One region of the Aliamphritea ceti genome, then DNA from elsewhere that is predicted to be linked to it. Evidence: predicted binding sites of a transcription regulator. Region 1 holds the regulator's gene; the other holds the start of a gene.
What was found. Region 1 encodes PhoB, which activates phosphate uptake and scavenging genes when phosphate is short. Its sites were predicted from a motif close to TGTCATANNNNTGTCANA; they were not measured.

Region 1 (3,255 bases):
TGGCCGGGGTGAAAGGGCAAAACGACTGGCGGGGCATATGAAGCAGTCCGGTGAGTTATTTGCGCTGTTACCTAAGCCGCGATAGTCAGACGTTAGCTGTCCAGTTTTGAGCATAAAAAAACCTGTCATCGGACAGGTTTTTTTATGCGCTGGATTAGCGGTTTTAGTCGTCGTCCAGCTCGTCTATTTCTTCAGCAACCGTATGTTTAACCTGATTGATAAGCTCTTTAGGGAAATGACAACTAAACGTACTGCCTTTACCCAGTGTACTCTTAATTGCCAGCTTGCCACCGTGACGGTTGAGTACGTGTTTAACGATTGCCAGACCAAGTCCCGTGCCGCCGCTATCTGATGAACGGCTTTCATCTACCCGGTAGAAGCGCTCGGACAATCGGTCGATATGAATGCTGTCGATTCCCGGTCCGTTATCTTTAACTGCAAAGTGGGCGCCATTTTTATCGACCCACCAGCGAATCGTAATATTGCCATCTGCCGGTGTATAACGAACGGCGTTAAATACCAGATTCGAGAAAGCACTGTAAATCTCTGATTCCTGCCCCAGCAGATTATGGTCAGGATCAACTTCCAGCTTAATGGTCTGATTTTTATCTTTGCCAAGGCTACGGGCATCGTCAGCGATTTTGTTAATTATTGACTGTATAGGTAACGGCAGCTCGTCAGAGATGTGTGGGCTGGCTTCCAGGCGGGATAGCAATAACAGGCCTGATACCAGATTCTCCATCCGTTTAGACTGCTTGGCCATCTGGTTCAGACCACGTCGCAGAGGTGCCGGCAGATCCTGATCGAGATAGGTTTCGAGATAACCGCGGATAACCGTTAAAGGGGTCCGCAGTTCGTGGGATGCGTTTGCCACAAAGTCCTGCCGGGTTTGTTCCAGCTGGTTAATACGGGTGATATCCCGGGCGACCAGGATCCGGTCGCCGAATCCGAATTTGGTCAGTTGGTACTCGAGCGCAACCTGATCGTCGATTGGTGACGATAACTGCAGTGGCTCTTCGTAGTTTTCTTTGCGGTAATAACGGATAAAACGGGGGTCTCGTAGCAAGTTCATGACTGAACGGCCACGGTCTGTTTGTACCTTAAGGCCCAGCAAACGGTCTGCTGAACGGTTCCACCATTCCAGGTTGTTATCCCTGTCGATGATGACAATACCGTCTCCCAGTGCCGCTGAGGACTGCTGAAAGCGGGTTATGATGTTACGCAGTGACTGATTGCGGGACTGATTACGTTTCTGCTCCCGGGCCATTTCGTCAAACAGCTCACCCCAGTGGCCGTTGCTTTCCGGTACATCAGAACGGTCACCTTTTGTCAGCCATTCTTGCAGGCGGGCGAATTCTTTAACCTGTACCAGCCCCCAGCCGAACAACAGAATCGCGACTGTCCAGCCCGGATAACCAATCACCAGACCGAGCACTACGCCGATCAGGGTGGTTAAAAATAAACTGCCAGAGATTGAATGGTTACTGTTGTACATTCTACCGAACCTAAATGGTGCCTGTGGGCAGCTTAGCGTGGATACTTTGGCTTAAGCAACTTGCGATGAGAATCTGTAACCGGTGCCGCGCACGGTTTGGATCAGGTACTCATGACGGTCGCCCAGAGCTTTACGTAGCCGACGGATATGTACATCGACGGTACGTTCCTCTACGTAAACATTGCCACCCCAGACCATATCCAACAGCTGGCTGCGCGAATAAGCGCGGTCCTGATGGGTCATGAAAAACTGTAACAGGCGGAATTCGGTAGGGCCGAGTTCAAGAGGTTTCAGTTCAGAGCTTACCCGGTGAGAAACAGGGTCGAGTGTCAGGCTGTCGACAGTGATAGGCTCTTCGATGCCTTTTGGCGTTGCACGGCGCAGTACTGTTTTCAGACGTGCAACCAGTTCACGGGGTGAGAAAGGCTTAGTAATGTAATCATCAATACCGGATTCAAGACCTTTAATCTTGTGATCCTCGTCGCCTTTGGCGGTTAGCATGATAATAGGAATATCGGCTGTTACTTCATCTTTGCGCAACCGGCGGGCAAATTCTACACCGCTGATGCCTGGCATCATCCAGTCCAGCAGAACCATATCTGGCTTATCATCCAGAACGATGCTGTGGGCAGCCTGAGCGGATTCCGCTTCAATGCATTCGTAGCCGGCCATTTCTAATGCAACCGCTATCATTTCCCGGATAGGGGCTTCATCATCGACGATCAGTATTCGCTTATTGGATGACATGCTCGATCACCTTATTCGTTTTGACATTTCTTTAGACGAGCATATTAGATTATTAAACTGTTACAGAAATATGACAAATACAGCTTTATGTCACTGTTATTATTAGACTGTTAGCCAATAGTCTAGTGCGATGCCGATAAAGAGTGCCATGCCGGCATAGTGATTGTTTAAAAAAGCCTGAAAACATTTATCCCGCTGGCGGTGTCTGATGAGCCATTGTTGCCAGATAAAACAACCTGTCATGACCAGCAAACTCAGGAAGTAGTATTTACCCATCTCTAATTGCTGGCCCAGCAAAATAAAGGTTAGCAGGGTCAATACCTGCAGAATGCCGACAATAAATTTGTCGGCATCACCGAACAGAATAGCAGTGGATTTCACGCCTATCTTCAAATCATCGTCCCGGTCTACCATGGCATATTTAGTATCGTAGGCGGTTGTCCAGAGCACAGTAGCGGTGTAAATCAGCCAGGCATAAGGTGGAACAGTCTCGCTGGTGGCGCTGAACGCCATAGGGACTGCCCAGGCAAAAGCCATACCCAGCACAATTTGTGGCAGGTGAGTATAGCGTTTCATAAAGGGATACAGGGCGGCTAGAAAAGCGCCGCCGAAAGATAGCAGTATGGTTTGAGTATTGGTAAACAGGACTAATACAAAGGCCAGGCCAATAAGCACAAAGAACAGCGCTAAGGCTTCTTTAGCGGTGGCTCTGCCAGCAGGAATCGGCCGTAGGGCGGTACGTTTTACGTGGCCATCAATTTTCCGGTCAGCAAAATCATTAATCACACAGCCTGCCGAGCGCATCAGGAATGTACCCAGGCAAAAAATTACCAGTAGATGCAGGCTTGGTACACCTTCAGCGGCAATCCACAGTGCCCAGAGTGCCGGCCATAAGAGCAGATAAGTGCCAATCGGTTTTTCGACCCGCATAAGTTGGCCGTAGGCATTGAGGCGGTCTTTGCTGAAAAACTGTTTGCTCATAACGCTTAGGCCTGTGGATTTGTATTTTGTGC
Region 2 (3,255 bases), 1.7 Mb from region 1:
TAGCAAAAATAACGGTGCCCTGCAGATCAATTTCAATAATTCCGTATGGCGACGCATCAACCAGTGCACGAAACCGCATTTCATTATCGATGACCTGATTCTGACTGTTAATCAGTTCTGTCATATCCTGGACGACACCTCTGATCAAGGTGACTTCCCTTAGAGGATCAATCACAGGTTCAGCCTGAACATGTAACCAGCGAAGCGAACCGGTAGGATGTATTAGCCGTATCAGGCAGGTATCAATCTGTTTACTGATCATTACTTTATCGGTAAGTGACCGTAACTGCGCCCTATCTTCAGGCAGTAACTGTTCCAGCACATCACTCAACACAGGTGTCTGTTGTGGGCTTAGCCCAAACAGGCTGCGTGCCTGCGGCGTGCAATTTAACTGACGACTCTGAATATCCAGGGTCCAGCCTCCCAGGCTGGCAAGGCTCTGTATACGTTGTAACTGATCATTACTGGCGCTTAACCGTTTAAGAAGCTGTAACCTTGTCAGCTCAGCTTCTACGCGGTTAATAAGTACCGGCAGTAAACGTATCAAACCGGCGGATACCTGGAGCCGACCACGGGACGCAAGCAGCAGGTTGCCCATCGGCTCGCCATCGTGATCACATAACGGCACCCCGAGATAACCATCCATCTCAAGCTCTTGCAGCATGTCTGCTTGCGGATAACGAACCATGGCACCGTCAGGAATATACAGAACCTTGCGGCCCTGTAATTCAAAACAAGGGGTATTTTCAAGACGATAGTGAATATTCGCGGCGGGAATGCCATCCAGGCACAAAGCCAGACTGGTCGCATTATTAGAATTTTCGTAATCCAGCAATGACACCATTGCCAGATCGGCGCCCATTACTTTAACTAACCCGTTAACCAGCCCCTGAAAAAAGGCTTCGTCGTACAGGTTTACCACTCCATCGATCAACTGCTGAAATAACCGTGAAGCATCCGTATCTATAAGATCAGAAGTCACAATAAATCCTTTTCGGAGTTTCTTATCCTACCCGGTCTGTCCAACAATACTTCTGCTGAAAGAAACTCTTAGTCTGGATGCAGGCGTCTGATTACAAGCCGGAGGTTCGGCGATACAAGCAGTACACAATGAATGAAGGTCGCGTCCGACGCACCACATCGTATGTTTGAAACTATTGCTTTGAAACTAAAGCCAAGACACACAATTGTAAAGCCCAAGTTCATATATACCGGGATTTTCGGCAGGCTTAGCGAGAAGAGGCTGTCATCCGAATGTCACCAAACAGCAAACCAACTGTCACCAAACCGTCCTAAATTATCTGCCACACGTTTAGCAGATAAGGCCTAATACCCGTGATCAATGTCGAACAGATCATCAGTGAAAAATACCCTTCCTTTATGACTAAGCCGGCACCGTTACGCCGTCCGACATTGTATTTTCTACGGCGCCTGTTTCATGAATCGGAAGTAAACAGTTTTCTGGAAAAACACCGTCACTGTGAGGGGTTTGAATTCATTGACCGGGTGCTGGACTACTTCAACTTCAGCTATAGCCTGAGTAATACTGACCGTCTGAACATTCCATCCAGTGGCCGGGTTGTCATCATTGCGAACCACCCGTTAGGTGCGCTGGATGGCCTGGCACTGATCAAACTGGTCGGTGAAGTTCGCCGTGATGTAAAAATTATCGCCAATGATATGCTGGCCAACTTCGCACCACTGGCTCCCGTATTGTTGCCCGTAGACAACATAAGTAAAGCCACCCATAAGCAGGATATTGCCAACATTAATGCTGCGTTGCGTAACGAAGAAGCTGTAATCGTCTTTCCCGCCGGAGAAGTCTCCCGCGCAGGCCTGACCGGTATTAAAGACAGTAAATGGAATAGCGGTTTCATGCGCTTTGCCCGTCAGACCAACAGCCCTGTTTTACCTGTCTATATTGGCGGTAAAAACTCCCCACTGTTCTATTCGCTATCAATGCTCAACCGGGGGATGTCTTCCGCATTGCTGCCCCACGAAATGTTCAACAAACAGTCAGCTGTTCTACCGATCAAGGTCGGCGAGCCTGTTGCCTATAGTCAGATTGATGGATTACCGGTTAATAACAGTGAAAAAGTAAAACTGATAAAACGCCACCTTTACCGAATTGCCAAAGGCAAAAAACCACTGTTTATCACCGAAAAAACGATCAACCACCCACAGGACCGTCAGGCACTCAAACAAGAGCTACGTGACAGCGAACTGCTGGGCGAAACCAGTGACGGTAAAAAAATATTTCTATTCGATTACCGTGCAGACTCAGCGGTTATCAACGAGATTGGCAGGTTAAGAGAAATTGCTTTCCGCCGCGTTGGCGAAGGTACCGGCGAACGCACAGACCTTGACAACTATGACCCTCACTATCGCCACCTAATTCTCTGGGACGATGATGATTTGGAAATTGTCGGTGCTTACCGGCTGGCCGAAGCCTGGCGAACCGAAGCCGACAACCCTGGCCATGAGCACCTCTACAGCGCCAGCCTGTTTGACTATAAGGACGCGATGCAACCGTACTTCTCACAGGGTATTGAACTGGGACGTAGCTTTGTGCAGCCGAAATACTGGGGCAAGCGCAGCCTGGATTATCTCTGGTATGGCATTGGCGCTTATCTAAAGCGCCACCCCCAGGTACGTTATATGTTTGGCCCTGTCAGCCTGAGTAACACCTATCCTAAGGCTGCTAAAGACATGCTGGTATATTTTTATCGCCTCTATTTCCCAGACACTGAGAACCTCGGCAACTCGCAAAGCCCTTATCAGCTGGATGCAGCAACAGAAGACAATATGCGCTCTATATTCGCCGGGGATGACTACAAGGAAGACTTTAAAACCCTTAAGCATCAGCTGGATTTCTGTCACGTAGCCGTGCCCACTCTCTACAAGCAATACGCAGATGTATGCCGTGAAGGCGGCGTACGTTTTCTGGACTTTGGTGTCGACGCCGACTTTAACTACTGTGTTGACGGGCTGGTACTGGTCGATATGCACTATCTGAAAGATAAAAAACGGCAGCGCTATATGGGAGACACTACCAACTCAAAATCTGAGCTCTTTCCTAAGCCAAATGATGAAATAAAGCCGGTTACCAGTACTCCTTTAACAGCCTAATACCATTGAAAAAGTGCTGCTAACAGACGTCCATGGATGCTGCTAGTATCTGCATAATCCGTAAGATATTGGCCTGACTGGATTTACCTACTCTTCTGACTGCTGTTATGCTGAATTAAGTATTCA

Region 2: the regulator PhoB is predicted to act here: its motif matches at 1,245-1,262, upstream of olsF (bifunctional ornithine lipid synthase OlsF).

The regions. Positions count from the first base shown of each region.
Region 1 is NZ_AP025282.1:5,088,809-5,092,063, reverse strand. It holds gene mltA (murein transglycosylase A) at 1-85, shown strand, start outside; gene phoR (phosphate regulon sensor histidine kinase PhoR) at 164-1,495, opposite strand; gene phoB (phosphate regulon transcriptional regulator PhoB) at 1,547-2,242, opposite strand; gene ubiA (4-hydroxybenzoate octaprenyltransferase) at 2,345-3,223, opposite strand; gene OCU49_RS23090 (chorismate--pyruvate lyase family protein) at 3,229-3,255, opposite strand, start outside.
Region 2 is NZ_AP025282.1:3,427,918-3,431,172, forward strand. It holds gene OCU49_RS15765 (sensor domain-containing protein) at 1-982, opposite strand, end outside; gene olsF (bifunctional ornithine lipid synthase OlsF) at 1,336-3,129, shown strand.